Regions from separate parts of the Clostridium gelidum genome, predicted to be linked through region 3. Evidence: riboswitches for the same ligand, from Rfam matches in the RefSeq annotation. Region 3 holds a riboswitch; each other region holds the start of a gene.
What was found. Region 3 has a riboswitch for S-adenosylmethionine ahead of metK (methionine adenosyltransferase). Riboswitches for the same ligand answer to the same signal wherever they lie in the genome.
Positions count from the first base shown of each region.

Region 1: linked by a shared signal. The riboswitch ahead of psyc5s11_RS01430 (trans-sulfuration enzyme family protein) and the one ahead of metK (methionine adenosyltransferase) in region 3 are both predicted to bind S-adenosylmethionine.
Region 2: linked by a shared signal. The riboswitch ahead of psyc5s11_RS17995 (vitamin B12 dependent-methionine synthase activation domain-containing protein) and the one ahead of metK (methionine adenosyltransferase) in region 3 are both predicted to bind S-adenosylmethionine.
Region 4: linked by a shared signal. The riboswitch ahead of psyc5s11_RS04840 (methionine ABC transporter ATP-binding protein) and the one ahead of metK (methionine adenosyltransferase) in region 3 are both predicted to bind S-adenosylmethionine.

Region 1 is NZ_AP024849.1:291,609-299,904, reverse strand. Features, by position in the region: gene psyc5s11_RS01450 (efflux RND transporter permease subunit) at 1-60, opposite strand, end outside; gene psyc5s11_RS01445 (efflux RND transporter periplasmic adaptor subunit) at 65-1,285, opposite strand; gene psyc5s11_RS01440 (MarR family winged helix-turn-helix transcriptional regulator) at 1,666-2,151, shown strand; gene psyc5s11_RS01435 (trans-sulfuration enzyme family protein) at 2,545-3,681, opposite strand; gene psyc5s11_RS01430 (trans-sulfuration enzyme family protein) at 3,812-4,969, opposite strand; SAM riboswitch class I at 5,120-5,237, opposite strand; gene psyc5s11_RS01425 (ABC transporter permease) at 5,517-6,785, opposite strand; gene psyc5s11_RS01420 (ABC transporter ATP-binding protein) at 6,776-7,513, opposite strand; gene psyc5s11_RS01415 (HlyD family secretion protein) at 7,519-8,296, opposite strand, start outside.
Region 2 is NZ_AP024849.1:3,909,046-3,917,341, forward strand. Features, by position in the region: gene psyc5s11_RS17990 (homocysteine S-methyltransferase family protein) at 1-1,703, opposite strand, end outside; gene psyc5s11_RS17995 (vitamin B12 dependent-methionine synthase activation domain-containing protein) at 1,693-2,376, opposite strand; SAM riboswitch class I at 2,457-2,568, opposite strand; gene psyc5s11_RS18000 (MraY family glycosyltransferase) at 2,647-3,615, opposite strand; gene psyc5s11_RS18005 (V-type ATP synthase subunit D) at 3,825-4,466, opposite strand; gene psyc5s11_RS18010 (V-type ATP synthase subunit B) at 4,470-5,849, opposite strand; gene psyc5s11_RS18015 (V-type ATP synthase subunit A) at 5,842-7,620, opposite strand; gene psyc5s11_RS18020 (V-type ATP synthase subunit F) at 7,639-7,950, opposite strand; gene psyc5s11_RS18025 (V-type ATP synthase subunit C) at 7,943-8,296, opposite strand, start outside.
Region 3 is NZ_AP024849.1:657,054-665,349, reverse strand. Features, by position in the region: gene psyc5s11_RS03195 (hypothetical protein) at 1-794, opposite strand, end outside; gene recD2 (SF1B family DNA helicase RecD2) at 812-3,040, opposite strand; gene metK (methionine adenosyltransferase) at 3,422-4,597, opposite strand; SAM riboswitch class I at 4,850-4,949, opposite strand; tRNA gene psyc5s11_RS03180 (tRNA-Tyr) at 5,180-5,263, opposite strand; tRNA gene psyc5s11_RS03175 (tRNA-Thr) at 5,324-5,398, opposite strand; tRNA gene psyc5s11_RS03170 (tRNA-Val) at 5,470-5,545, opposite strand; tRNA gene psyc5s11_RS03165 (tRNA-Tyr) at 5,553-5,636, opposite strand; tRNA gene psyc5s11_RS03160 (tRNA-Thr) at 5,697-5,771, opposite strand; tRNA gene psyc5s11_RS03155 (tRNA-Val) at 5,843-5,918, opposite strand; tRNA gene psyc5s11_RS03150 (tRNA-Tyr) at 5,926-6,009, opposite strand; gene psyc5s11_RS03145 (hypothetical protein) at 6,154-6,570, opposite strand; gene yyaC (spore protease YyaC) at 6,670-7,206, shown strand; gene mreB (rod shape-determining protein) at 7,265-8,296, opposite strand, start outside.
Region 4 is NZ_AP024849.1:1,033,176-1,041,471, reverse strand. Features, by position in the region: gene psyc5s11_RS04860 (ribonuclease H1 domain-containing protein) at 10-972, opposite strand; gene psyc5s11_RS04855 (YkvA family protein) at 1,038-2,000, opposite strand; gene psyc5s11_RS04850 (MetQ/NlpA family ABC transporter substrate-binding protein) at 2,221-3,060, opposite strand; gene psyc5s11_RS04845 (methionine ABC transporter permease) at 3,072-3,710, opposite strand; gene psyc5s11_RS04840 (methionine ABC transporter ATP-binding protein) at 3,710-4,672, opposite strand; SAM riboswitch class I at 4,767-4,882, opposite strand; gene psyc5s11_RS04835 (5'-nucleotidase C-terminal domain-containing protein) at 5,232-7,148, opposite strand; partial or broken gene psyc5s11_RS04830 (bifunctional metallophosphatase/5'-nucleotidase) at 7,209-8,296, opposite strand, start outside.

The sequences.
Region 1 (8,296 bases), 370 kb from region 3:
TACTACGAAAGCCATAACTATCATAAGAGGACGTCTAATGGAAGTTTTCGTTAAACTCATAATACTAATCCTCCTTTACTACTGGGAATATGCTAGTTCCATCAGAAATTAGATTTAATCCTCCAATAACAACTGTATCATCTTTACTTATTCCACTTTTGATTTCCATTGTAGTAGATGTTACAATGCCTGTTGTAATCTCTGTTTTAACCGCTTTATTATCCGAATTATTTATGTATACATATTTTTTGCCATCATCTTCAAAAACAGCCTTTTTAGGAACTGTTATTGTTTGCTCGTTTTTTTCTATACTTACTTCAACATCTGCTGATATTCCAGCCTTAAAATCCCCTTGTGAATTATCTACCAGCACTTCAACATCATATAGTGATGTTGTTGTATTAGCTACTGTGGGCACATATCTTACTGTACCCTTAATCACTTTATTATTCATTGTTACATCAACTTCTTGTAATGCTGTAAATTTAGGTAAATCAGATTGAGTCACCATTAAATCTATTTGCAAAGTATTTGGAGTAGAAATAACAAATGCTGGTTTTTGCTGACTTGCCATCTCATTAACATTAAAATTCTTAGCTGTTATGATTCCATCTGTCGGTGAAGTTAAAATAAGTTTATTTAAATTACTAGCAGCTATATCGTAAGAAACTTGTGCTTGATTAAGTTGTTTTTCTGCTAATTCCTTTAATTCAGGAATACTTTTACCATTTGAAGTATCATAAGATTTTTGTGCCATATCTAAATTTTGTTTAGCTTGGTTTAACCCTACTTCGGATTTTTTATATGCATCTTCACTTATGGCCTCTGCTTGATAAAGTTGAATATTAAGGTCATGACTTCTCTTAACTTCGTCATAAGACGTTTGAGCTAATTTCAGAGCATTATTCAATGAATTTTGTTGACTTTCTATACTTCCATCTGTTGTATTTGTATAACTTGCTTTTGCAATTTCTAAGGCTGCTGCTGCTTGTTTTACACTATTTTGTGCATCATCACCTTTAATTGTCAAAAGCTTGTCTCCTTTTTTTACTTCTTGACCTAGAGTTACATATATTTCTTGAATTGTTCCACCCATCTCTACTGTAACAGATGTTTCTTCCTTAACTTTAGTTGTTCCCGTAAATGTATTTGTATTTTTTATAGCTCCACCCTTAGCCATTTGTACTGATACAGCTATTGGTTTTTCTACTTCTTTTGGTACTTCTCCACATCCTACTAGTCCTAATGAACTAATTAATAAAAATAATGCTAAATATTTTTTCATGTTTTCCTCCCCAATTTCAAATCATCTCTTTTTAAATTTCTAATATTTTTCTATATTTCTTTAATTTCTACGTTAAAACGTTTATTGGCATAAAGTGAATTAAAATTATGTTTTTAATATTTATTTTAAAATGTATTTTGTATTTTACACTTTTAATAATAAAGGCCACATCTTATTTTTTCCTTAACTAAAACTTAATTCAAGCTTATATTTTTCCACCCACCTAATTTATTAATAATTAGATATAATACCAATACATTCTATTCATAATATTGATTATAAATTTATAACTATTATAAGTCAATAACTTTTCCCCTTGTTTTCAAATTATTAATAGTTTATAATTTAGTCATATTATCATAGGAAGGATTTGTTTTAATATGGATAAAGATAATTTATTTAAAGTCGCGGATTCCTTAGTAAACTTTTTATGGATTATTCAAAATAATGTACTTAGAGAAAATGATATAGCTAAAAGTTTTCATTCACCAATGAAAAAAATGGAAAATTGTATTTCAGAATGTTCTATTCCCCCTTCACATGTTAGGGTTATTTTTTATCTTGCTGACTCCAATTCATCTCCAATTTCACAAATAGCAGATAATCTAAATATATCAAAATCCAATATGACTCCTATTATAGATAATTTGATTTCTTATGGATTAGTTGATAGATATCCAGACTCCAAAGACAGAAGAATTCTTAGAGTAGAATTAACTACAAAAGCTCGTACATTATTGGATGCTTTTCGTGTTGCTATTTGTAATTCATTTGTTGAAAAAATATCACCACTTTCTGATGATGAAGTAACTATGTTAAGTGATTCTATATCAAACTTAATAACTATATTAAAAAAATTAAATTAAGGCACATGAAAATAAATAACAAGTCCAAAACTGCCATGAATATTTTTCATCAGGCAAGGAAGTAAAGTGCCATCATAGTGGGCCTATTATGGTATTTTACTGATGCAGGATGATGGAAAATGGGCACATTAGAAAAGAGTAGCTGTGCTACAATACGGAACTTTTCTGGCAGATGGACTTGTTGTTTTTTTGATTGTGCCTAATACATGTACTACAATAACTATTACACTAAAAAAGAGAAAATGTTTCAAATAAAAAATTAAATGGTGTGTTTAGTCCTTGAACTTTAGATAATTTATCTTTAGATAAAAAAAAATCAGAGAAAGTTATTTATATATTAACTTTCTCTGATTCCTTTATTTAGGCTAATTCAAAATGATAGAAATAAATGTCTTATTTTTCAATCGCTTCTTTAAATGATTCTATTAAATCCTCTATATCCTCAAGACCTACCGATACTCTTATTAATGTATCTGTAATTCCAAGTTGTTCTCTTTCTTCTTTTGGAATTGATGCATGACTCATTTTAGCTGGATATGAAACTATAGTTTCGACACTACCTAAGCTTACTGCCACTGCTACATTTTTTACACTGTTCAAGAAAATTGTAGTTCTTTCTAAAGTCTTAAACTTAAAGGATAAAACTGCACCTGCACCATCTGCTTGTTCTAAATGCACTTCTCTTCCTTCCATTGATTGTAGTCCAAGGTAATAAACTTTCTCAACTTCTTCTCTTGATTCAAGCCACTGTGCCAACTTTTGAGCACTTTTTTGCATTACATCTAATCTAATTTTTAAAGTTTTAATTCCTCTAATCAAAAGCCATGAATCTTGCGGTCCAAGTACAGCTCCAAAGGTATTTTGTATTTGATAAACCCTATCCCCAAGTTCCTTTGTCTTAGTTACAACAAGTCCAGCCAACACATCGCTATGTCCCCCTAAGAATTTAGTTGCACTATGAACTACTATATCTGCACCAAGTTCTAATGGTCTTTGTAGATATGGTGACATAAATGAGTTATCTACTATTGTAATTACTCCATTTTCCTTAGCTATTTTACTAGCAGCTCTTAAATCTGTGACCTTTAATAATGGGTTTGAAGGAGTTTCTAAATAAAGTCCCTTTGTATTTTCCTTGAAAGCATTTTTTATTTCTTCAATATTGGTTGCATCTACAAAGGTAAATTCAATATTAAATCTTGAAAATAATTTTGTTGCGGCCCTATATGCTCCACCATATACATCACCACAAATTACAATGTTATCCCCTGCTGAAAATATTGATAATACAGAACAAATAGCCGCCATACCTGAAGCAAATGCAAAACCACATTCTCCACCTTCAAGTTCTGCTATTAACTTTTCTACTACTTCTCTAGTTGGATTTCCTGATCTTGAATAATCATATTTACCAAAATTATTTATATCAAATTGATGAAATGTTGATGTTTGATATATTGGAGTACTTACCGAACCTGTTGTAGGATCTAGTTCCCCGCTTGCATGTATTAATTTAGTTCCAAAATTCATAATTTACACCCCTCTTTATTCAATTAACAATTTGTAATTAACAGTTAACAATTAATGATGAATTTACTGCGTAAATTCTTTTAAAATATATTTTATTTTTGAAAAGCCGTTGGCTTTTCCACCAAAACTCTTAACTCTTAACTGAATTAATCGCATTTTCCAAGTCTTTTATTAAGTCATCTATATTTTCTATACCAACTGATAGTCTAAGTAAATATTCATCTACTCCTAATCTCTTCTTAATATCTTCTGGAATTTCTGAGTGAGTTTGAGTTATTGGATATGTTATTAATGTTTCTACTCCACCTAAACTTTCTGCAAATCTTATTACTTTAACACTTTCTAAAATTTTAGGTACTATTTTTTTATCCTTAACTCTGAAAGATAATGTTGCCCCAAAACCTGTTGATTGTTTTTTATTCAATTCATAGCCTTCAAAGTTTTCTAATCCTACATAATAAACTTTCTCTATGTTAGAATTACTTTCTAAAAATTTTGCTATTTTTATTGAATTTTCTTGTGCTCTATCTAATCTAATATGTAATGTTTTAATTCCTCTTAAAATTAACCATGAATCAAACGGAGATAATGTTGCCCCAGTAGACATATGAATTCGTCTTAATCTTTGTAAAATCTGTTCATCATTTCCTACTATAAATCCAGCTAATAAATCATGATGCCCACCTAAAAATTTAGTTCCACTATGAATTACCAAATCAGCACCTAATTCTAATGGTTTTTGATAATAAGGTGTCAAAAAAGTATTATCTACAATTACTAGCAACTTATTTTCCTTTGCTATTTTTGCTACTGCTCTTATATCAGTTACCTTCATCATTGGATTAGAAGGTGTCTCTATGAATATAGCTTTTGTATTTTCATTTATAGCAGCTGTTATATTTTTAGTATTTGTTGTATCAACAAATATAGCTTGTAACCCAAAATCTTTATAAGTTTCTTCGAATAATCTGTATGTCCCTCCATACAAATCGTCAGATAAAATTATATTGTCTCCACTTTTAAATAGATGTATACAGGCAGTAATTGCTGAAACTCCCGAAGAAAACCCTATTGCTTCTTTTCCGCCTTCTAAAACAGCTAATGTTTTTTCAGCTTCTTCCCTTGTTGGATTTTGAGCCCTAGAATAATCATATCCTGTACTATTATTAAGTCCATGATGCTTAAATGTAGCTGATTGGTATATTGGAAAACTTATTGCACCTGTAGCTTTATCTCCACCTGATACTCCACTAACTGCAATTGTTTCAAAAGATTTTTTTAAAGTCATTTTTTTGCCTCCCTCTTATTTTTTGCTTAATGCTTAATTTGTTACTTTTAATACATTTTAATACCTTAGAAAAAAATATTAAAAAAAGCCACTTCTAAAATAAGAAGTGACTCTATCGTCATAACATAAGTTCTAATAAACTTAATTTTCCTCTCATTTTTCAAGATATTCTCTTGCAGGATTTAGCACCAACGAAAAAATTCACATGAAATTTTTTTCAGGTTGCCGGGTTTCAAAGGGCCAGTCCCTCCACCACTCTTAATAAGATTAGCTTATTTAAATATTTAATTTAATAATATTAATTATACATGGTTAAAATCTCTTGTCAATAAATATTAGTAACTTTATCAACTTTCTATGTGATTAAAATAATAAAAGAAGTATTTAAGCTTATAAAAAATATTTTATTATAAATAAAATGATTAACTTAGAATAATTTTCAAACTCCTTCTAAGCTAATCATCTTCTTATTTCATATTATTTATTTTTATTAGACGCTTCAAAAAAATATATATGAATCTTAAATCTATTATTTTCTTTTATGTGACTATTCATACCTTAAAGCTTCAATTGGATCAAGGCTTGCTGCCTTTTTAGCTGGATAATATCCAAAAAATACTCCAATTGCCATTGAGAAAGTAAAGCTTATTATAATTGTTGGAATGGATATTGATATAGGTGACTTTAATACTATACATGCTATTATGCCCATTCCTATTCCAAGTACTATACCTATTGTTCCTCCAATTGAACATATTATAACTGATTCAATTATAAATTGCATTTTTATATGACTGCTTTTAGCTCCAAGAGCTTTTCTTGTACCAATTTCCCTTGTTCTTTCTGTAACAGATACAAGCATTATATTCATTACTCCTATTCCACCTACAAGTAATGATATGGCTGCAATTACAGATATACCCATTGAAATCTTACCAAGGACTGATGTAATAGATTCTGCTTGATTCTTAAGATTGGAAACTTCAAGTTCCCAATTTTTATTATTCTTGTATAACTTTTCTGTATACTTTTTTACATCTTTAACAAGCTTATCTTGATCAGTAGTCGTACTAGGTTTAATCATAAAATAAGAATAATTTTTATTTTTTTTATCTACTTTTGCTGTTGTTATTGGAATATATATATTAGTTTGTATATCTTTTTCTTTTGCTGTATTGCCTCCACCTTCTAGAAATGAAGGTGCTTCATATTTATATACCCCTGCAATAATATATGTCTCAATATTATCTTCTATATAAACTTTAATCTCTTTACCTATAGGGTCAGACTTTCCTTTAAAGATATTATTGACAAGTTTCTCTGAAACCACAGCTGTTTTTTTCAGACCTTTAACATCTTTACTAGAAATAAATCTTCCACTAATCATCTTTACATTATTAACATCTTTAAATCCTTCATTTACGCCTGTAGTTGTTATATTCGCATATAAATAACCATCCTTAACTTTCCCGTTGCCCTGTTGTGATGATATACTTAGGCTGCTAATTCTATCTGAAAATGCGTCCTGAATTGAATTTATTTGATCCAATGTCATAAGATCACTATCTTCTGGCTCCTTACGTGATCGTCCTCCTTCAGAACCTTCTTCACTTCTTTCCCTTATATAAACTTGCATATTATTAGCACCCATTTTATCTAATTCACCTGTAAATGCTGATGTAATTGCACTTCCTATAGAAACAATTCCTATAACAGATGATATTCCTATTATAATTCCAAGCATAGTTAAGAGTGAACGCATTTTACTTGATCGTATACCTGCTATTGCAAGTAATATATTTTCTTTTATAAACATATTTTTTCACCAACTGGAAATTTTCTAACGTATTTACTGTTATATTGTTCTGATACTATCTTTCCATCCTTTAATGTTATAATTCGTTCAGTTTCCGCTGCAAGTTCCTGATTATGAGTTATGAATACTATAGTTTTCCCTTCTAATTCATGAACCTTATGAAATAAATCCATAACTAATCTTCCTGTTGAAGAATCAAGTGCCCCTGTTGGTTCATCTGCGAGTATTATACTTGGTTCATTTGCAAGTGCACGTGCAATTGCAACTCTTTGTTTTTGTCCACCTGATAATTCATTTGGTACATGTGTCATTCTGTCTTCCATCCCAACAAGTTGTAGTAATTTTTCAGCTTTCTCTAATCTTTCTTTTCTACCCATCCCTGCATAAAGCATTGGTAACTCAACATTTTTTAGTGCAGTACTCCTAGGTATTAAATTAAAAGTTTGAAATACAAAACCTATCTTCCTATTACGTATTTCTGATAATCCATTATCCGATACTTCTTCCACATTAGATTCATCTAAAATATACGTTCCTGAAGTCTGCCTATCAAGAGCTCCTATAATATTCATTAATGTACTTTTCCCAGAACCAGATGCTCCTACAATAGCTACAAACTCACCTTCTTTTATTGTTATATCAATATTCTTCAAAATATTTAATTGATTGGGAGTTCCTATATAAAAGCTTTTAACGATATTTTTCATCTCTATTATATTCCGTTTCAAAAAACTCACCCCTCATTTATTTGAATCTTATCTCCAACTTTAGAAGTTAAAGGATCATCAATTATAATAATTCCATCTGTAATTCCTTCACCTGAAATCTCTACATTAAAGTCAGATTCTAGTCCTGTTTCTATTGGTAATTCTTTAATTATATATTCATTTATCTTTTCGCCACTTTTTTCTGCTACATATATACTTTTACCATTTTCATTTTGAACTATGGAATCTGATGCAATTGTATAAATATCTGATTTTTCGTTTAAAATAACATTTACTCTTGCACTCATTCCAGGTTTCATATTTTCATTTATATCATTAATTTTAATTTTTGTTTCAAAACCAGTATCACTGCTACTGCTAGTTGATTGACTATCAGCTTTTATTGGAGTTGATCCTCCTTTTTTTGCTGATGGACTAACGCTTACAATTTCACCTGCAATAACAAGTTCACCTGTTGTATCTGTTTTTATTTCTGTTCTTTGCCCTACTTTAACGTTAGCTATATCTACTTCTTTAATTGATGTTTTTATTTCCATATCATCTAAATTTTCAACTTCAAATAAAGTTCCTGTTCCTGGATTTCCCACAACAGCATTTACTACTGTAATAGTTCCATCAATAGGTGTTTTAACTTCACACTTTTCTAATTCACTTTGTTGCTTTTCAAGAGTAATTCTTTGACTCTTATTATTATAAGCTGTTTCTGCTGCTTCATAAGTGCTTTTTGCTGTATCTAAATCTTGTGATGCTCTAACTTTTACATTTTCTATTGCAACTCCTGCT
Region 2 (8,296 bases), 2.8 Mb from region 3:
TTAATATAAACTTCTGCACTCTTATCGTGATTGTATAAAACATTATAAGAATCTATAACTCTAGTCATTCCACTTGCATTAGGGCTCATTATAGGCAAATCCAATCCATTTGCAAGTGCTAATGCTAAAAATGTCTCATTTATTAACTCTCTATTTGGAAGTCCAAAAGATATGTTAGAAACTCCAAGTACAGTTTTAACACCTAATTTTTCTTTTACCATTCTTACAGCTTTTAATGTTTCTTGAACCTCTTCTTGTTGCGCTGATACAGTAAGTACTAAGCAATCAATAAATACATCTTCTTTTTTTATTCCATATTCCGCTGCCCTCTTTACTATCTTTTCTGCTATTGCAAATCTCTCTTCTGCTTTAAGCGGAATCCCATTATCATCTAAAGTTAATCCAACAACACTTGCTCCATATTTTTTTACTAGAGGAAGTATTTTGTTTAAAACCTTCTCTTCCCCATTTACTGAATTTAATATAGGTTTTCCATTATAATATCTAAGTCCAGTTTCTATTGCTTCTACATCTGATGAATCTATTTGAAGAGGAATATCCATTATTCCTTGTATTTCTTTAACTACCTTATGCATCATCTTAGGCTCATCAATTTCAGGCAATCCCACATTAACATCCAAAATATGAGCACCGGCTTCTACTTGAGAAATAGCTTGCTTTAAAATATAATCTAAATCTTCATTTTTTAATGCTTCTTTAAATAATTTCTTACCAGTTGGATTAATTCTTTCACCTATTATTCTAACCCCATCTATTCTTACAACCTTTGATGGTGTACAAATTGCAGCATAATTTTTATTTTCTACAGGTTCAAGCTTTTTACCTTTTACGCGAACGCATAATTCTCTTATATAGTCTGGAGTTGTTCCACAACAACCACCAATTACTCTAACACCTAAATCAATAAGACCACACAAAGTATCTGCAAATTCTTCCTTTGTCACATCGAATTTTGTCTCATTTCCTATTGATAATGTTGGAAGACCTGCATTAGGTTGCACCATTACAGGAATATGTGCTAAATTACATATCTCTTCAATAATAGGCTTTAATTGTTTTGGTCCAAGTGAACAATTAACCCCAAGTGCATCTACTCCTAATCCTTCCAAAACCAATACCATAGCTTCTGGAGAACATCCTGTAAATGTTCTTGAATTTTCTTCAAACGTCATTGTAGCAAACACAGGTAATTCTGAATTTTCCTTTACTGCAAGTATTGCTGCCTTAAGTTCGTATAAATCAGTCATTGTCTCAAGTAAAATTATATCTACTCCAGATTTGACCCCTTGAACTACTTGCCGTTTGAAAATTTCATAAGCCCTATCAAAGCTTAGAGTTCCCATAGGTTCTAAAAGTTCCCCTATTGGTCCAATATCTAAAGCAATATATGTATTACCATTACCCTTTGCTTTTTTAGCAATAGAAACAGCAGCATCGACAACTTCTTCAACTTCTAAATTGCAAAGCTTCAATTTAAGTTCATTTGCTCCAAAAGTATTAGTTGTTATTACATTTGCTCCACTATCTATGTATTCTTTATGAATTTCTTCTATTATAGCTGGTTCGTTTAAATTTAAAACTTCTGGATTCTCTCCAAGCTTTAATCCCTTTTTTTGAAGCATTGTTCCCATTGCTCCATCAAATATTAATATGTTATTTTTTATATATTCCTTAAGCCCCACAACTTTCTCCCTCTTTCCTAAAACTACAATTTTCATAATTATTACATTCTTTGCAGCTCTTTTTTTTCTTTTCTATTCCACTATTCACTATTCCTATTATTGCTGTAACAGATTTCCTAGGAAATAACAAATTGTTTTCTGATACTGTAAGCCCTATTTTCTTTTGAGCATCTAATGCTCTTAAGAAAGCATTTTGAACATCTAAAGGTAAATCTCCATAACCTGGACTATATCTAAATGTTATATTCATTCCATCTAAAATAGCCTTTTCTTTAACACTATTTTCTACTATATCACAAACTTCTTCTACTGCTGTTGTAGCACAAGCATCTAATATTAATGCTTTTGTTAAGTTCGTTTTTTCATATAATCTTGTTTGTCTTTCAATGTCATTACCTAATGTTACTGCCATTAATACACATTCTGTTGAATTCTTTAAATGCTCTTTTATATCTTTGCCATTTAAAATCAAATTAGTAGTAATAACCTCTACTCCATCATCACTTATCTTTATATTTTTATAACTATAAATAACTCTAGGTGTTATTACTTTTTTTATTTCTTCTCTACATTCTTCAATTGTTTTATTTAGATTCTCATCTATATCTTGACCTTTGTAACCAAGGTATCTAAGTACCTCTTCTTTATTTATCTCAAGTTCAAAAGCATCCATCTATTGCTTCACCACCTTCCATTTTTGACAGTAACAAAAAAAGCCTAAAGGTATTCCTTTAGGCTTAACAGCTCTTAAACACCTTATCTATCAGTTCTTACACTGCAGGATTTAGCACCTTATATATTTTTATAAAAATACATCGGTTGCTGGGTTTCTTCGGGCCAGTCCCTCCACCACTCTTGATAAGTTCTTATATTTAGATTATTATATATTATAAAATTTTGTTTGTAAAGCATTTGCAAATGTTTAAAATACAAATTTACTTTTTTATCGTGTTTTTACTAATAATAAAATTATAGAAATAGCACTAAAAGTAAAACTCATTAACATTATGTAATTTACAACTTGCACAGTCGTAAATCCTTTTTTCTCTAATCTAAAATGTATTTGACTTCTATCTGCTTGATATACTGGTTTTCCTTCTGAAAATCTTTTAAAAATGACAAACAAGTTATCAAATATTGGCACTGCCAATGCTAATATTGGTATGAAAAGACTCATTACAGTTGCCGACTTAAATGCTCCATCTAATGCTGTAATACTTAAAATGAATCCTAAAAAGTTTGCTCCCGAATCTCCCATAAATACCCTTGCCGGAAATTTATTATAGTATAAAAATCCTAAAATAGCTCCAACTAATATTATGGATACTACTGCTGATTCAAATTGTGTTGATTCAGTTTGGTTTAATATTATTGCTGCTGCAAAAAATGTTATAGCAGATATTAAAGATAATCCTCCTGCTAATCCATCCATTCCATCAGACCAATTTATTACAGTTGTCACTCCAAATATCCAAGTTATTGTAAGCCCAAATTGTATTGTCTCATTTAATCTAATAAGTTCACCTGTAAATGGATTGGTAAATCCCGAAAAAATAAAATTTGCTTTAAAAACTAAAATTGCTGCTAACAATTGAATAACTAGTCTTGGGAATATAGGAAACTCTTTTCCCTTTGTCTTGTACCAGTCATCTATTAGTCCAATTAAAACTATCATTGTCGATGCTACAAACACAGTCAGTTGTTGCATTAACTCAACTTTTGCAAATATAAAATAGGAAACAAAAAAGCCTATATATAAAGCTATTCCACCACACAAAGGTGTTGGCTTTTTATGTTGTTTTCTTTTATTAGGCTTATCTGTAAATTGCAATTTATCAGATATTTTCATAAGAAAAGGCATGGTAATTAATGATGCTAAAAGTGAAACTACCATTGCTAATATATAATTCATCTGTATTACTCCTTAGTTAAGTCTATGGCAGTAAATTATATCCAAGTCTTCCACTTCATTTTACTACCTATTTGATTATACTATTAAAAATATTTTATATCAATTACAAAATTATTAAGGTTTAAATAGAATATTTCACCTTAAACATAAAAAAGTCGCTCCCAAAATGACTTTTAAAAAATCATTTTGGAGCAACTTCTGAGTGATGATTATCCTCTTTGTTCAATCATACTCTTAACTTTCATTAATCTAGTTATAGAAGCTCTTTCATTTTCATCTAATCTCATTCTAATATACTTTATAGTTTCCTCAAGATCTGGAATTGTTCTATATTCAAGAGCGTTAACTCGTCTTCTAGTCTTCTCAATTTCATCAGCCATAAGCTGACAAGATTTTTCTACTTCTGCAAGTTCTAGAAGCTGTGGAAGTATTCCATATAGTTTTGAAAGTGTATCGTCAAGTTCTGAAGAAGTATTTGCAAATCCGTAAGGATATATGCTTCCTTCATCTCCTTCAAGTTGCCTTTTGAAGTTCATTACAGGAACAGATACACTCATTATATTTTTTTCTTTAACATCAACTGTAATGTGTTCTTTAGGATAAACAATTGCTTCTTCTAAGAATTCAAAGCTCATTACAGCTCTTGCCATAACAAAATCTTTAAGTGAGCCTTCTAGCTTTTCTTCCACTTCTTTTCTAAGGTTATTATTATGTTTGACAAGATTAATAAATTGCCTCATTAACTCATCTTGCTTATCTTTTAAAAGCTTATGACTTCTAGTTGATGTAACTAATGTCTTTTTTAATTTAGAGAGTTCCATTCTAGTAGGATTGACGTTTAGCTTTGCCATAGACTATTCTTCCTCTCTTGGCATATATTTCTCAAGATATTCATCTCTAATTCTCTTAAGCTCAGATTTTGGAATCATCTTTAATAATTTCCATCCTAAGTCTAGAGTTTCTTCGATTGTTCTATTTGTATTAAAGCCTTGTGATATATATTCTGTTTCAAAAGCTTCTGCAAATTTAGCTAATTTTTTATCAGTATCTGACAGCGCTGATTCCCCTAAGATTGCTGATAATTCTTTTGCTTGCTTACCTTGAGAATATGATGCAAATAATTGATTCATAGTATCTGCATGATCTTCTCTAGTCTTTCCCTTTCCAATACCTTTATCTTTAAGTCTTGAAAGTGATGGCAACACATCTATAGGAGGCATTATACCCTTCTTATATAATTCTCTTGAAAGGATAATTTGACCTTCTGTAATATATCCAGTTAAATCTGGAATTGGATGAGTTTTATCATCTTCTGGCATTGTAAGTATTGGGATTTGAGTGATTGAACCTAGTTTTCCTTTTATTCTTCCTGCTCTTTCATATAATGTAGAAAGGTCAGTATATAAATATCCTGGGTATCCACGTCTTCCTGGAACTTCTTTTCTTGCTGCTGAAATTTCTCTTAATGCTTCTGCATAGTTTGTAATATCAGTCATTATAACAAGTACGTGCATTCCAAGTTCATAAGCTAAATATTCAGCTGTTGTAAGTGCCATTCTTGGAGTAGCTATTCTTTCAATAGCTGGGTCAGATGCAAGATTCATAAACAAAACTGATCTATCAATAGCGCCTGTTTCCTTAAATTCATCTACGAAAAATTGTGCTTCTTCGAAAGTTATACCTATAGCTGCGAATACAACTGCAAACTTAGAATCTGAGTTTAAAACTTTTGCTTGTTTTGCAATTTGTGCTGCAAGATAAGCATGTGGAAGTCCTGATCCTGAAAAAATAGGTAACTTTTGCCCTCTAACTAATGTATTAAGTCCATCAATAGCAGAAACACCTGTTTGAATAAATTCTGATGGATAATCTCTAGCCACTGGATTAATAGCTTCACCATTTATATCTAATCTTTTTTCAGGTATTATATTTGGACCATTGTCCTTAGGTCTACCCATACCATCAAAAACTCTACCTAACATATCTTCTGATACACCAATTTCAAGTGGCTTACCTAAAAATTTAACTTTAGTTCCTTTTAAGTTTATACCAGTAGATCCTTCAAAAATTTGAACCATTGCTTTTGATCCATTAATTTCAAGAACCTTTCCTCGCCGCATTTCACCAGTTTGTAATTCTATTTCCACTAGCTCATCATATTTAACGCCTTCAACACCTTCAACAATCATCAAAGGGCCAACAACTTCAGTAACTGTTTTATATTCCTTAATCATTTGCTACCCCTCCTTTGTTTATTAATTCATCAATTGCAGCTTTTAAATCTGCAGAAATTTGATCAATCTTATCCAAATCATTTTCATGTATGTATTTACTTCTTGCAATTCTATCTTTTAAATCTTCAAGAGATAAAATATCATTTAAATAAACCCCAGCTTCAAGAGCGATTTGCGCTTTTCTTTTATATTCCATAATAAGCTTTAACATCTTATATTGTTTATTTAATGAAGTATAAGTATCAACTTCATTGAAACTGTTTTGTTGCAAATAATCCTCTCTTATTGACTTAGCAACATCAAGTTTTAATCTATCCTTTTCAGAAAGTGAATCAACACCAACAAGTCTTACTATTTCTTGAAGACTAGCCTCTTCTTGAAGTAAAGTCATAGCCTCTAATCTTAAGCTACCAAAGTCTTCATGAACATTTTTATTCATCCACTTATCAACAGTATCTGCATATAATGAATATGAACTCAACCAATTAATTGCTGGAAAATGTCTTTGATAAGCAAGGTTAGCATCTAATCCCCAGAATACTTTAACAATTCTTAAGGTAGATTGTGAAACTGGTTCTGAAATATCTCCTCCTGGAGGTGATACCGCACCAATTGCTGTAATTGATCCAATTCGATTATCATTACCTAAACACTCAACCAATCCAGCTCTTTCATAATATTCAGCAATTCTTGATCCAAGATAAGCTGGATATCCTTCATCACCAGGCATTTCTTCAAGTCTACCAGACATTTCTCTTAAAGCTTCTGCCCATCTTGAAGTTGAGTCTGCCATAATTGATACTGAATATCCCATATCTCTGAAGTATTCAGCTATTGTAATACCTGTATATATTGAAGCTTCTCTAGCTGCAACTGGCATATTTGAAGTATTAGCTATAAGAACAGTTCTTTTCATTAAGCTTTCACCAGTTTTCGGATCAATTAATTCCGGAAACTCATTTAAAACGTCAGTCATTTCATTACCACGTTCTCCGCAACCAACATAAACAACTATTTCAGCGTCTCCCCATTTAGCAATTTGATGTTGAGTAACTGTTTTACCAGCTCCAAATGGACCTGGAATTGCAGCTGCTCCACCTTTTGCAACAGGGAAGAAAGTATCTATAACCCTTTGTCCTGTAAGCATTGGTTCAACCGGATTCATTTTTGAAGCATATGGTCTACCTTTTCTTACTGGCCATTTTTGCATTAAAGTTACTTCTCTATCACCATTTGTAGTTTCAACAACACAAATAGTTTCAGTAACTGTAAACTCGCCGTCTTTGATTTCCTTAATATTACCAAAAATACCTATTGGTACCATTATCTTTTGCAAAACAACAGCCGTTTCTTGAACTGTTCCAATAACATCTCCAGCTACAACTTCGTCTCCAACTTTTACAGTAGGATTAAACTTCCATTTTTTAATTCTATTTAACGATGGAACTGAGATACCCTTTTTTAAGAAATTAGACTGAGCTGCCTCCATAAATGCATCTAATGGTCTTTGTATTCCATCAAACATTGATTCAATAAGTCCTGGTCCAAGTTCAACGCTTAGTGGTTCTCCAGTAGTTACAACTGGATCTCCAGGTCCTACGCCTGATGTTTCTTCATATACTTGAATCGATGCTTTATCGCCTCTCATTTCAATGATTTCCCCGATAAGTCCATTTTGTCCAACCTTACAAACGTCATATATATTAGCTTCATCCATACCTTCAGCAACTACTAAAGGCCCTGAAACTTTAATTATCTTTCCAGTCTTCAACTTTTCAACCCCACCTTTCTATAAAATATTAACACCTACAGCTTTTTCTACGTTATCACTAATTTTTTGCATCCCTATATTTAATGTTCCTTGATTGCTCGGAATTAATATTATGGCAGGAAGCATTTTTCTAGTATATCTTTCAATGGTTTCTTGTATACCTTGAGCTACATGTTCAGTTACAAAGATAACTGCATAATCATCCATAGCTAATTTATCAACAGTTCTTTTAGCTTCATCAAATTCTCTTACTGGGAACACATCTATTCCTAAAGCTTTAAATGCTAAAACCGAGTCTCTATCTCCAACTACACCTATCTTCTTAGACATAACTCTCACGCAACCTTTCTCTTACTACTTCACTAGAAATATTATTGAGTTTGCCAACCATTATAATTCTTATGATTTTTAGTTCTGTTTCTTTAGCATAAATATAAGCAAGAATCGGTTCAACACCAAAAGGTATGATTTTTGCATTTTTCATCATATCCATTATATAATTATCAACTAATTTTTCAAGCAAACTTACTGAACTTGTTTGTGTATAATACTCAATACCATTTTTTACAAACTCAGCATAATCACTAGAGGCAAGTTTAGTAGATATATTTTGAACCGAATCATTTAGCATACCTAAAAGTTTATCTTTATCTATAGATCCACCTTCAATAATAAC
Region 3 (8,296 bases):
AGTAACTCCTCTATTTTATTAGTTATTATAAATATTGCCTTATCTTTATATTTCGATACTCTTTCGCATCTTTTTATTTCATCACTTTTTGAAACTTTTATTATTTTAACTTCTGAAAGCTTTAACTTGTTAGTAAAATAATCATAAACTATATTAAGTTTTTCTTTATTAGGTACATAGATTGCTACTTTATGATTATTTTCTTTGAACCATTTGAGATAATCATAAAGAGTGTATGGAATATCTATATTTAAATCTATTCTAGTTGTTAATATCCTAGGCTCTACAAATGGTTTTTTATAGTTGTATGCTGCAAGTTCAAACTTTTCACCAACTAATGCCATTTTTTCTATGCTATATAATAAAACTCTTTCTCCTAAATTGGCACAAATCTCTAATCCATCTCTTACATTTACACTACTTGAATTTGAAAAATATGTTATATCATCAAAAATAACCAAATCATATTGCCCCTCAATTTTTGTTAAATTATCGTGATGTGTGAATACCAAATTAGTAGTTGAAAATCCTTTTTCAATATGTGAGTAAGTTATATTCAAATTAATTTCTCTTATTATATTAATTAATTCTCTGTTCTCTGCATCTTTTCCCCAAACATATAGTACTTTCCCATTATTTTGAGCGACATTGCTTATTATATTAGAAAAAATACAAGGTGTATTAAATGGAACTGTAATTATTGTTAAAAATTTAATATTTTTTTTATACCAATAATCTATTTTATCATATGCATACTTTAATTCCTCTTGAGTTACTTTGCATACATCCACCATACTCTTTCTCCTTTCAATTACTCTTCAAACTCTTCTTTAGTTATTATATCTCTAATTCTATGCTTTAAAGCTGAATATCGTTCTATACTATTTGTATTATTAATCATATACATTAATGCTTTTTGAAATCCAACTACAACCACCAATTGTTTTGCCCTTGTGATTCCTGTATAAAGTAAATTACGATTCATTAAAAAAGGTGATCCCATAAATACAGGAATAATAACAACTTTAAATTCACTTCCTTGACTCTTGTGGATGGTAGTTGCATATGCTAAATCTAATTCATCTAGAAAGCTAAAATCATAAATAATTTTTCTTTCATCATCAAATATAATGGTTAACGCTTTCCTCTCTTCATCGATGCTTTCAATAAAACCTAAATCACCATTAAATACTCCAGCACCTTCACTTTCTCCAAATCCATTTGCTCTAACCCACTTTAAAGTATAATTATTCTTTGTTTGCATGACTTTATCGCCTTCTCTAAATACTATATCTCGAGAAGTTTTTTCTTTCTTATCTTTTGATGGTGAATTAAATACTTTTTGAAGACTAGTGTTCAAATTATTAACTCCAAGTGTTCCTTTTCTCATAGGAGTTAGCACTTGCATATCCTTTAGTATATCCCAAGATTTATTAAATTTAGGAAGTCTTCTGTTCATTAAATCTATTATTGTATTTAAAATTTTATCTTGATCATTTTCATTAATAAAAAAGAAATCCTTATCTTTTTGATTTAACAAGGGCATTTCACCCTGATTAATCTTATGTGCATTTATAACAATTAAGCTTTCTGCACCTTGTCTAAATATTTCTTTTAATCTTACCACTTTTATATATTCACTCTCTATAAGGTCTTTTAATACGTTTCCTGGTCCAACAGAAGGCAATTGATCAACATCCCCAACAATTATAAGTCTTGTGCCCAAATTGATTGCTTTAAGCAGATTCTGCATTAGCATTATATCAATCATAGATGCTTCATCAATTATTATTACATCACAATCTAATGGTGATGATTCTCCCTTTTCAAAAACTGATTCATCTTCTTCTGAAACACCCATTTCTAAAAGTCTATGTATTGTTTTTGCCTCTCTTCCTGTAGATTCAGTCATTCTTTTAGCTGCTCTTCCAGTTGGAGCTCCAAGTATTACTTTCATACCATTATTTTCATAAATATGGATTATAGCCCTTATAATTGTCGTTTTACCCGTTCCAGGACCACCTGTGATTATTTCTATACCATTATTAAATGCACCAAGAATTGCTTCTCTTTGAGACTCTGCAAACTGTATTTTATGCTCCTTTTCAAAAACATCAACTTCAAAATCAACATCTGAATTTATAGTTTGTATTTGTTGCAATCCCAAAGTAATAATTTTACTCGTTACCCCAAGTTCACAATAATAATATTGAAGTAAAAATCCAATTTCAACATCATCTATCTTTTCAATAATTATTTTTTGCTGCGCTGCCATATCATATATATTTTTTTCAATTAATTCCTTAGATATCAATAAATTTTTTTCACATTCTTCTATTATATTACTTTTAGGCATAAATGTATTTCCCGTAGCACAAAACTGATTCATTACATACTTAATTCCACTTTGAATCCTAAATTCTGAGATACTCTCTACTCCAATGCTCATGGCAATTCTATCTGCTGTTTTAAATCCAATACCTGAAATTTCATCACATAATATATAAGGATTATCTGATACTATTTGTTTTGCATTTGATCCAAATTTCTTATAAATTTTAATACATTGATTATTAGTTACTCCATGTTTATTGAAATATAAAATCACATTTTTAAGACCTTGCTGTTCTATATAAGACTCATATATAATTTGAAACTTTTTCTCTCCTATACCTTCTATCTCCATTAGTCTTTCAATGTGATTTTCCATTATATCTAAGGTTTGTTTACCAAATTGTTCTATTATCTTCTTAGCTGTAACTGGTCCAATTCCATGTATTATTCCCGCACTTAAATACTTTTCTATTCCATCTAAGGAAGTTGGAATAAGTTCTTCATAATCTTGAATATTAAATTGATTTCCAAACTGCTTATGTACTGTCCAGTATCCTGTTAATTTGACATTTTGACCTTCCTTTATAAAAGGAACTGTCCCTACAGCACTAACTAACTCTTTTTCATTCCTAATTTTACAAACTACATAACCAGTATCTTCACTTTTAAAAACAATGTTCTCAACAAAACCATTTAGAACTTCCATAGAATCTCTCCAAATCTTTTATATAATATTTACTCATATTCTTGACAATATAACTTAATTCTAACACAAATCTTAATTTCAAAATTTCACTTTTATTTTTCTTTTTCAATTATATCATAATATATATGTTGCAAAATGATTCTTCATTTCAAATTTAAGAAATTCTGTAAGAATTTCATCCACAATTGTCAATTGTAAATTGCAATATATATATACTTTAAAATAATTAAACATTGCTCGTTGTCCATTACCGATTATTTTCTTATATCTACTTATTTTTTAATCTGTAGAGAATTTGTTCCTTAATTTTGCATTGTAAAAGTTCCTATGTATCTAAAAAGAGCTGTCTCAAAATAAATTTGAGACAGCTCTTATATTATTCTATAAATATTTTTTTATTTCTTCTACTTTATTTAATTGCTCCCATGGTAAGTTAAGATCATTTCTTCCAAAATGTCCATAAGCAGCTGTTTGTTTGTAGATTGGTCTTCTTAAGTCAAGATCTCTTATTATAGCTCCTGGTCTTAAGTCAAATACTTTTTCTACTATTTCAGCTACCTTATCTTCTCCAATTTTTCCTGTTCCAAAAGTATCTACTTCAATAGAAACCGGCTTTGCAACACCTATTGCATATGCTAATTGGATTTCTAACTTGTCAGCAACTCCTGCAGCAACTAAATTCTTAGCTACCCATCTTGCAGCATATGCAGCTGATCTATCTACCTTTGTTGGATCTTTTCCTGAGAAAGCTCCACCACCATGTCTACCATATCCACCATATGTGTCAACAATTATCTTTCTTCCAGTTAATCCTGAATCTCCTTGAGGTCCTCCAACAACAAATCTTCCTGTTGGATTAATGAAATATTTAGTTTCATCATCTAATAATTCTGCTGGTACAACAGCTTGAATTACATATTTTTTTAGATCTTCTTGAATTTGTTTTAAAGTAACTTTTTCATCATGTTGTGTAGATATTACAATGGTATCAATTCTCTTTGGTTTATTGTCTTCATATTCAACAGTAACTTGAGTTTTACCATCTGGTCTTAAATAACTTAATGTGTTGTTCTTTCTTACTTCTGTAAGCTTTCTTGATAATTTATGAGCCATAAATATTGGAAGTGGCATAAATTCTTCTGTTTCATTAGTTGCAAAACCAAACATCATACCTTGATCTCCAGCTCCAACTGCTTCAACATCATCCTTTTCACCTGCTCTAGATTCAAATGCTTCATTTACACCCATAGCAATATCTGCTGATTGTTCATCTATTGCTGTAATAACGGAACAAGTGTCACAATCAAAGCCATACTTAGCTCTATCATATCCAATTTCTCTTACAGTTTCTCTAACTACTTTAGGAATATCAACATAACAATTTGTTGATATTTCTCCCATTACCATAACCATACCTGTAGTTGTGCATGTTTCACAAGCAACTCTAGCAAGTGGATCTCTTGCTAAAATAGCATCTAAAATACCATCTGAAATTTGGTCACACATCTTATCTGGATGTCCTTCTGTAACTGATTCTGAAGTAAATAACTTTTTCATACTTTTCTCCCCTCAACTTAACTTTTTATCATTTCTTATAATTTTATTTTCTCTTAACAAAATATATATGCTTAACTTTTAAAATGTAATATAGCTTTACTCGCGATTAAATACTATATTGTTATATAATTACAAATTTGTTGCTAATCATTTGGAATTTTTATTATTCTTTCGTAATTTAAGTCTGTACAAACTTATAAATTGAAATAAAAAAAACCCTTCGATAAGAAGAGTGCGATTTTAATAATCCTTTTCTTATCTCGTAGAAATATATCTACAGGAATTGGCACCTTATATAATACAGGTTGCCGGGTTTCATAGGGCCCTTTCCCTCCACCTCTCTTGATAAGAGTTCTATATTTAATTTTCAACAGTATTCTATCATAAAATTTATAATTAGTCAACATTTCAAATTAATCTTTTTGTCCTATGATTGTTTTTTGTTTTTATACATTTTTTTGTTCTCTGATTTAATTTTTCCTTATTGTTAAGTAAAAATATAACTTCAAACACCCCATATAGTTATATGCTCTTTTTATTTGTTGACAAATAAAAAAGAATAAACTAAGTTTATTCTTTTCTTGGTGGAGGAAGATGGATTCGAACCATCGAAACTAACGTAACAGATTTACAGTCTGCCCCCTTTGGCCACTCGGGAACTCCTCCATATTTAATTGTCATTACAATGCAAGTTTTTCACCTATCTATTTTCTTGCATTATCTTACTGGAGCTGGCAATAGGAATCGAACCTACAACCTGCTGATTACAAGTCAGCTGCTCTACCGTTGAGCCATGCCAGCACATTGTTTAGTTAAGAGTAAGAGTTAAGAATTAACAGTTAACAAGTAATAGTTATAAACTTTGTTTTAAATGGTGGGCACAACAGGGTTCGAACCTGTGACCCCCTGCTTGTAAGGCAGGTGCTCTCCCAGCTGAGCTATGCGCCCATTTTAATGGTGGAGGAAGATGGATTCGAACCATCGAAACTAACGTAACAGATTTACAGTCTGCCCCCTTTGGCCACTCGGGAACTCCTCCATATTTAATTGTTGTTATAATACAAGTTTTTCACCTATCTATTTTCTTGCATTATCTTACTGGAGCTGGCAATAGGAATCGAACCTACAACCTGCTGATTACAAGTCAGCTGCTCTACCGTTGAGCCATGCCAGCACATTGTTTAGTTAAGAGTAAGAGTTAAGAATTAACAGTTAACAAGTAATAGTTATAAACTTCGTTTTAAATGGTGGGCACAACAGGGTTCGAACCTGTGACCCCCTGCTTGTAAGGCAGGTGCTCTCCCAGCTGAGCTATGCGCCCATTTTAATGGTGGAGGAAGATGGATTCGAACCATCGAAACTAACGTAACAGATTTACAGTCTGCCCCCTTTGGCCACTCGGGAACTCCTCCATATTTAGTTATTTAAAACTATTGATTTATTACCAATCAACAATGATTAGTATATCTTCAAAAAGCTTTTATTTCAACTCCCATATCACTCAATCTAGTCAAATTAAGTCTTTTTTTCTCTAAATTACTGCAAAATACTCTTGTTTAATATAGTGATCCTATTTTTTTTATCTTTTGATCAATCCGCTCTAAATCCAGAAATGAAGAGCTTATTTCATGTATTTGTTTGTAATCTCCTGTTGTAAGTCTTTGCCTTAACAATGTAAAAATACTTACTACACCTTCTTCATCATTATAATCTTCGTAATACTCTTTTATTTTTCCTAAATCAAATGCAGATAATTTTTTAATTATTTTTTCTAGGTCTCTTTTATCATTAGATGATAATCTTTCTAATACTTTTCTCTTATCAAATTTATATACTGCTTGAGAATAAGATACAGCTTCCTTACTAACCTCTTCTTGAGTCACACACTTACTTTGTGGCTCCCAATAAAATATTAAATAAATATTTGTTATTACTATACAAACTGAAAATAAACATATTAATTTTTTTTTCATATTTACCTCCTTTCTTAGTATTATTTTCCACAAATTATTTTTTTATACTATTTTTTCTATATTTCTCATATATATATTTTATAAAGGGGGTATCTATCCTTGAATAAAGAAGATATTAATGTTAACTCTACCATCTCCTATAACTTAACTCTAGAAATCAAAGATTACATCACTAAAAATACTGTAATAGTTTGTATTGGCACTGACAAATGCATTGGAGATTGCTTAGGTCCTTTAGTTGGATCTATATTGACAGAAAACTTTTTCCCCCTACCCGTTTACGGAACTCTATCCACTCCAATTCATGCCTTAAATATAGATGAACGTTTAGATGAAATATATTCTAATCATCCTAATGCCTCTATAATCGGTGTTGATGCTTGCTTAGGTGATACTGAAGATATCGGAGAAATTCGTATAAGAGACTATGCAATACACCCTGGCAAAGGAGTTGGAAAAGAACTTCCTGAGGTTGGAATTGCATCAATTATAGGTATTGTCGATTCAATTAATAATTCTGAATTGTTTTTTTCACGTAGTATCCGACTTTCTTTTATTATGAACATGGCTAAAATTATATCTAGAGCATTTATCGAATCTTATAATTTAAATCGTGGACAGTTCCCTATGATTTAAGTGGCATTTAAAAATAAATAACAGTCAAAAATATATTTTTTCGACTGTTATTTACACATTATTCTATAAGAACTATTTGTTGTGAATTTACGTCACTATCTAGCTTATCTATATAACTAAGTACTTTACCAGTTCCCTTAGCAACACATTCAACAGAGTCGTCAGCAACAGTAGTTACCACTCCTGTTTTAAATTCTATAAGCTTATCTAAGCCATGTATTAATGCTCCTCCACCTGTCATTACTATTCCTCTTTCTATTATATCTGAAACTAACTCAGGTGGTGTTTTTTCTAATACTTTCTTTACTGTATCTACTATAATTTCTATAGGCTCTTTTATTGCATTTCTTATTTCTTCTGTCGTAATTTCTATTTCATCTGGCAATCCTGTTATAAGATTTCTTCCCTTCATCATGCATGCTAAGTTCCTAGAATTTTTGAACGCTGAACCAATATTTATTTTTAAATCTTCAGCAGTTTTTTCGCCTATCATCAATTTGTATTCGTTACGTACATATTTTATTATAGCATCATCAAATTTATCGCCAGCTACTTTTATTGATTCTCTTTCCACTACTCCACCTAATGAAATAACTGCAATATCACAAGTACCGCCTCCGATGTCTACTACCATACATCCATTTGGTTTAGTAATATCCAAGCCAGCTCCAATAGCTGCTGCTAATGGTTCCTCTATTAAATAAACTTTCTTAGCACCGGAGTTCATCGCTGCATCAATAACAGCTCTCTTTTCAACTTCTGTAGCTTGAGATGGTACACAAACAATCACTTTAGGTGCTCTAATATTTCGTTTTCCACATGCTTTCTTTATAAATTCTTTTAGCATCTTTTGTGTTATATCATAATCTGAAATAACTCCATCTCTTAATGGTCTTACTGCAATTATATTTCCAGGGGTTCTTCCTATCATTTTTCTTGCGTCTTCCCCTATAGCCAACAATTTATTATTATTTTTATTTATAGCTACAACAGAAGGTTCTTTTAATATTACCCCTTTACCTTTCACATAAACTAGTACAGTTGCTGTCCCTAAGTCAATTGCAAGGTCTGTCCCCGTTCTCCAAAAGCA
Region 4 (8,296 bases), 380 kb from region 3:
TTTTTTGCCTTATTTATTATGACTTAGTAAATATAAAATAAAGCTTTCTTTTTGCTTACTTAGTAGTTTTGAAATCACCTTTTTTCCTTCTTTGTAATTAGTTTTATATAAATTTACAATTTGTTCAAATCTAAATTCATCATCAATTTGATCATTTTCATTTGTTGTTTTATCAATTTCTATAACATCTATACTCTCATCAATAAATTTATTCTCACCACTTATTATTATATTATTAGCACAATTAGGCGCTATGCTTAAAATTTCAGCTTTCACTTCATTATTAGCAACTTCTATAATATTTTTATTAAGCCATTTTTGAACTATTTTATCAGAAGTTATGCCTAAACATTGCTTACATTTTTCATCCACAAGTTCGTTAAATAAATCTCCTGTATGACTGTCCACTTTAACAAATATAACTTCAATTCCAGAACTCATTAATTTTTGCATTTTATCATAATATTCCATAGATGACTCTTCTTTCCTATCCCAAGCACCAGTTGCATGATGTGCTATGCCTTCATAATCATGAAATAAAACTATCTTTGTCCTATTATTGCTTGAAGCATATTCAACAGCTCTAACAGCGCCCTTAAGCTCTCCTGCAACTTGTCTTACATTCTTTTCTGATGTATCCTTCGCAGCATTACTTTCTATGTATTCTACAACATTATTACTAACACAAACTACACCATAAGAATATCTTCCATCAGAAGAATTATAACTACCATCGACATAAGCATGAAGGCAATCTTTAGGATACTTGTTATCACTTTTTTTAAGCATTCTATTTCCTTCATTTAGATATGCCTTTGCATCATCAATACTTTCAAAGCTCTTATATTTAGCTCCTTTTACGCCTTTTACATATTTTAAACATTCGTCCCAAGTATTAACTATAATATTTTCTACTTTCTTATTGTTCTTAACATCAAATCCACATTGTATTGCATAAACTTTCTTTGCCATTGCTTTGTTCCTTTCTTCTTCAGATCCTTATTCATCTATATTATATCCAAATATCACAAGTTATTTTACAATGTAGACAATTCTCTCACTACATCACATAATTTACTTACATTTCTAGCCCCTGTAAAATCAACTAAATATTCAACTCCATTTTTTAATACTAAAAGTAACTCATTTTTACCTTGCCAATTTTCTATTATTATGGCTAATGGCACATCTGCAAGAACTTTGTTTAAAGCAAAAAATGCAACTCCAATATCATCAATTGCGCCTATAAATGGTATGCTACTCGGTATTATATCTGTAGGAATTGCTATGTATGCAATAGCTGCTGACATTATTAACTTAGTTTTCAAAGGTACTCTTTTATCTCTAAGTAATCTATAAATTAGAGAAATTACATCTGGTAATATAAATATATATTCTTTATATTCCTTAACGCTTCTTGGTAGCTTGTCCTCTAAAATCTCTCTTCCTCTAGAATAATTGTCTTGAGTCTTATTTACAATTTCTAATTCAGCTATATTGTCTTCATTTTCTTCCTTAACTTCTTCTGCTTCAACTTTCTTTATTAATTCTCCGGCTATTGAAATATTAACATTACTAGCTTCAACCCATAATTCTGATCTCTTCATAAAAATCTCGGTAATATTTAGCTCGACATAAGGCACACCTTTAAGTAACGTATTTATATTAATTATTACTTTATCCTTTTGGCTCTCTATTCCATATTCCTTGAATGCTTTTGCTAGCTGCTTTAGTGCAAAACTTCTTAGAATTCTAAAAATTCCAAGATTTAGAATTTTAGCTTTAACAATTCTAGCTACAATTATATTATGAGCACACTCGATTAATTCTACTTTTACAAAAAAATCTATCTTTATTCCCTTTTTAAGACTTCCTTCTAATATTATTCCATCTTCAATAAATACATTATTTAAAATCAATCCATCAACTTTAACAAACTCATTAATAATACTTAATATGTCACTCCCAACTAACTTAACATTAACCTCTGATATGTTCATAACTCATTCTCCTTTTAAGAAAAATTCTACTTTTTTATATTTAAACATCTTAATACTGTTGTTTACAATTAAAAACATTATTTGCCTAATTATAATTAAAAGTATACATTATTTTTATCAAATGATAAAGCTAAAGAAAAAATCCCTTACAAGCATTTGATGTACTTGTAAAGGATATTTTACCTAATTAAATTACATATATTTTTTATTCTATATTTCATTAAAATACTGGAATTACTGCTCCACTATATTCCTTTTCTATGAATGCTTTAACTTCTGGTGAAGTCAATGCTTTATATAAAGCTTGAATTTTTTCTTGTTTTTCATTACCTTCTTTTACAACAACTATATTTGCATAAGGCTTAGCAGCTTCTGAATTCTTATCTTCAATTATAATTGCATCTTTTGTTGGATTGAATTTAGCATCTATTGCATAGTTACCATTTATTACAGCTGCATCAACATCATCTATTGCTCTTGGAACTGCTGCCGCTTCTAATTCGCTAAACTTTAAGTTTTTTGAATTTCCACCATCTTGTATTATATCCTTTGGTGTAACTAATTCACCATCTTTAATTTTTATTATTCCCTTACCTGCGAGTAGTTTTAATGCTCTAGCTTCATTTGATGGATCATTAGGAATAGCAATTGTAGCTCCATCTTTAAGTTCATCTAGGCTCTTAATTTTCTTGGAATATAACCCCATTGGCTCTAAGTGAACAGCTCCTACTGAAACTAATTTAAATCCTTTTGATTCATTTTGTTCCTTCAAATAAGGCATGTGTTGGAAGAAATTCGCATCCAACGACCCCTCTGATACCGCAGTATTAGGTTGAACATAATCATTGAATTCAGTTATTTCTACTGTATATCCTTCTTTTTCAAGTAATGGTTTAGCTATTTCTACTATTTCCTTATGTGGTTTTGGTGTTACTCCAATTTTTATTACCTTGTCATTTTTAGAATCTTTACTTCCTGTATTAGTTCCAGACCCACAACCTACTAATCCGAGTGCCACTATTCCTGCTAAAACTACTGATAAAATTGATTTCTTTTTCATATTTTTTCCCCCTATTTTGATAATTTATTATAAAAATAATTTCCTAAAAATTGTAGTCCTTGTACTACTATAATTAAAATAATACACGTTACTATCATTACATCTGTTTGGAATCTTTGGTATCCATAGCTTATTGCAACTTGACCAAGTCCTCCACCTCCAATAGCCCCTGCCATTGCTGAATATCCAACAATACTTATTATTGTTAAAGTTATTCCTGACATTATTGAAGGAACTGCTTCTTTAAGCATGACCTTAAATATAATTTGAAGATTTGATGCTCCAAAAGATCTTGCTGCTTCAATCACACCTTTATCAACTTCTCTTAATGATGCTTCTATAACTCTTGCAACAAAAGGTGCTGCTGCAATTGTAAGTGGAACCATAGCTGCTTCTGTACCTATAGATTTGCCAGCAATTAATCTAGTTAAAGGTATAATTATTACCATCAATATAATAAATGGAAAACTTCTTAATGTATTAACTATAAAATCTAAAATATTATAAATAATTTTATTTGGCTTTAATCCATCATTGGCAGTAATTGTTAATATAATTGCAGGTATAAATCCTAAAATAACTGCAAAAGTAGTTGATACAAAAACCATTTCTAACGTTTCTATTAAAGCTTTTCCTATTATCTCATTCATTATTCAATCACCTCCAATAGAATATCCTTACTTTCAAGGTATTTTATAACCTTATCCTTATCTTCTTCTTTTATATTTATTACAAGTCCCCCTAGTATGTCCTCTCTAAATTTTTCAAGTTTTCCCCAAACTATTGAAAAATCTATTTCAAGTTCTCTAGCCATTTTAGTTATAAGTGCATTTTCTGAAGAATTGCTTGGAAAAAATAATTTAATATTAACTCCATCATCTGGTAACAGTTCATCTTCTTCCCCTAAAAACTTTTTTAATGAAGTTCCAGGTTTTAAAAATAAATCTTCTGCTTTTCCTTCTGCCTTTATTTCTCCTCCATCTAATAAAGCAACCCTTTCACAAACTTCTTTTATAACTTCCATTTGGTGGGTAACTACTACTATTGTTATACCTAATTCTTTATTGATTTTAGAAAGTAAGGCTAAAATATCTTTTGTTATTTTAGGATCTAATGCTGATGTTGCTTCATCACAAAGTAATATTTTAGGATCTAATGAAAGCGCTCTTGCTATGGCTACTCTTTGTTTCTGCCCTCCACTTAGTTCTGATGGCTTGCTTAATCTTTTGTCTTCTAACCCAACTAACTTAAGTAAATCTAACACCTTCTCTTCTATTTCACTTTTATTGTAGCCCCATATATCAAGAGGAAGTGCAATATTATCAAAAACATTTTTTCTTTTCATAAGATTAAAGTTTTGAAAAATCATTCCTAAATCTTTTCTAAATTCCCTAAGACTTCTACCTGTTAATGAAGAAACTTCTTTCCCCATTACATTAATAGATCCTCCATTATACGATTCAAGTCCATTTATACATCTAAGCAGTGTAGATTTCCCTGCTCCACTATGTCCTATTATCCCATAAATTTCGCCTTCTTTAATGCTTATTGATACATCTTTTATAACTTGTGTTTCACCAAAACTTTTAATTACGTTTTTAATTTCTATCAAAACACTTTTCCTCCTTTGACATTGTTTCCAGATAACTAAAATAAAAGCGCTAGAGAATAAATCTCTAGCGCTTAATACACTATACAAATTTATCTTCTCATCTGTCAGCTAAAGCTGCTGGAATTAGCACCATACAAATATCGATAAAATAACCAACATTTCGGTTGCCGGGTTTCACAGGGCCAGTCCCTCCACCACTCTTGATAAGATACACGATTATTTAATTTAGTTTCTGACATGATTATATAAGCATTTTTTTCATTTGTCAATATCTAAAAAATAACCATAAATTTCTCAATCCTTAGTATTGTCATCGGATTAGTTTTATTATATATACTTATTAATAATATTGCAAGTATTTTTATAAATTATTATGATTATCATAATTTATCTTAAGTTTTGCGTACAGAAACGTTATTTAAGCCTGAAAACTTCATCTCAATATTCTTGATTCCATATGTTTATATCAATTCCATTTCACATTAAAAACTTAATTTCATAGAAAAAGAGATGCTATTATATAGCACCTCTTAATCCTACAATACAATTTTTCTATTTTTTAAGCTATCCATTCTCCATTTGAGCCTAATGCGTATCCATCAGCTGTAATGGTATTGGAAGCCATTGAACCATCTCCGTTTAAGTAGTACCAATTGTTATTAGTATTTACCCAACAACCAGTAGACATACTTCCGTCATCATTTAGGAAATACCATTTTCCATCCACTTGATTCCACATTATTTGCATTACTCCTGTTGAATCCATTAGATACCATTTCCCATTGATTTCATTCCATCCACTAACAGCTTTTCCATCTTTCATATATTTCCAAGTTTGTCCTTCATTTTTCCAAGTTCCTATGCTACTTGTTACTTGATTAACCATTCTTTTAACATCTACATTTGATATTGTGTTTTTATCATTTTTATCTTTATTAGATTTACACCAATCTATAAAAGTATCTCTTATTACAACATGAGTATCATTTGCAATATTTAATCCACCGCATTTTCTAAATGCAGTAAATGAATCTCCACCTTGAGCTACAAAATCTGGAACTGCTACAGATAATCTTTCAGTATCATTAATTGCTGTTCCGTCTTCTCTTATTATAGACTTAACTCTTTGCCCCTCTGTAAGACTTGAGTCATAAGTAAACTTAATTCCAGATACTTGTAACCCCTTACTTTTATCTGCAACTGCTTGCTCTAAAACTTCTTTTAATTGAGCCTTTGTCATATTTAATTTATAAATTGTATTATCAAAAGGCATAAATTGCCACATTGTACCTACTGTAATATCGCCTTGTTGTATATCTATTCTAAGTCCTCCATTATTTTGAAAACCAACATCAGCATTAACTGCACTTCTTGTAATATCAGATGCCCAATTACCCAAAACTGATGAACCATATGGAGATTCATCTAATGTTCTTGTTAAAATTTTATCTTTATTATATCCTATAACTACCTTTGTCATTGGATCTATTTCCTTATTAGCCTCATCTACAATCTTATTAATAGAACTATCTGCTTGTGGATTACTAGCTTTATATCCATTCTCATTATCTAAAGCTATATAGCTAGCTGTAAGACTTGGTACATCGAATATAATTTTCTTGTCACTAGTGATTTTAAATTTAGCATCTATATATCCCTTACCATTAGAAGCTGCAATATAAACTGGAATATTAGTGGTTTTAGCTATTGTAGCAGTTTTAGTATGACTATGTCCGCCAAACACTGCATCTACATTTTTAAGATTATTGGCTAAATCAAATAATGGTCCTGTAGCATTATCACCTTTATCTCCCTCATGTACTAACGCTATTGTAACATCTGCCAATTTATCTTGCTTGATTTGTGCTGCAACCGAATTAATTTCATTTGCAAGGTCCTTAAATTCAAAATCTTTTACATATTTAGGTGTTACACTAGTTTCTGTTTCACGTGTTATTCCACCAATAATTGCAATTCTTAAGCCATCTTTAGTTATAATTTTATATGGTTCAAATACTCTCTTACCAGTTTCTTTACTATAAAGATTACTACAAACTATTGAATAAGTTGCATCTTTCATAGTTGTATTTATAGTTGTATCTAATCCCCAATCAAATTCATGATTTCCAAGGGTTGTTATTTCCATGCCAATTTGTGACATAACTTTTTGAACTGGAACCCCTTTCATAATGTTGGATACTGCAGAACCTTGATATAAATCTCCGCCCCCAAAAATTAGTGTTCTATCAGAATTAGATTTTTTTACATTACCTATTCTATCTGCTAAAACTCCTGCAACTGGATTTCCTGATGAATCTTTCAATGTTCCATGAAAATCTGTTATCTCAATAATATCAAAAGTTTTTTCATTCTCTGCAGCATATCCCATTACTGGAAAAGCTGTAAATAATGTAATTGCTAAAAACAAGCTAGTTAATAAAGCTATATTTTTTTTAGCTCTTAATAAGTTTTTCATTATAAATCCCCCCTAAATTGATTATTATCATGATATACATGAACTTTTTATAGGTCTAAACTACTTTTTTTGTGTATTACCTGTTACTATGTTCCAGTTATTTGAACATTCTGGTTTAATTTCTCCATGCTTTTGAATATAATTTGTCATCAAGCTTCTTACTTGTCCATCATCTCCAAGAGCTTTACCTGAGTCATAAGTTACAATGCTTGGATCAGTACTACTTAATCCTATAGCTTTCATGAAGCCTCCACCACCATTGTATCTATAGTTATTAATTGCAACTGTAAATTGATCTGAATCTTTTACTTCTATACCATTAACTTTTAAATTCTTTATTCTATTTCCTGAAATTACTTTTCCTGTTGTCTTATCAACTGTACATGCTGGTTGTGTTAAGTCTATATCATATGTGGTACCATATAATTGGTCCAAATTGTAATCCGGAACATTTAGTATTGAATCTTTAGCTACTGTTGTATTACCACCTGTTGTTTGAGCATAATATCTAGCCGAATATTCCATCCAATCTTTTACTTGCTTACCGCTCATCTTTACTCCATATAAGAAGTTTTCAAATACATAAACTGACATCATATTTTTAATTGTAATATCACCTTTTGGTATATATGCACTTGAACTTAAAGGAGCTGCAATTGATAATTGTGTACCTGCGCTTTCCTTTTGAACCTTATTAATTAACTCCATAATTGCTGTAGGATTATTTGTTTGTCCGCTTCCTGTAAATTCTCCAGTTGAAGTTCCAATCTTTGTGTCTACATATTTTAATGTTGTATCTTCATAAGGTTTAATTAAACTAACTATTTCTTGGTCTTCTGGTATAGTCTTATCAATATCAACATTCTTTGTTGCTATTCCAGAAAGCTTTCCATTAGCATCAATATTTATATCAACTTGTGCAAGACCTGTAGCTCCTTTAGTTGATTCAACTATTGGAACAATCTTACCTTCTGGGTTCTTTTTAGTTAAGTCATTTGTTTTTGTGTGAGCATGACCTGCAATAATTGCATCTATACCACTAACTTGTGTTGCTATTGCATTAACTTCATTTTCAGGCAACACATCTGCCGCAGTTTCTTGACCACTATGTGCTGAAACTATAACAACATCTGCACCCTTACTTTTTA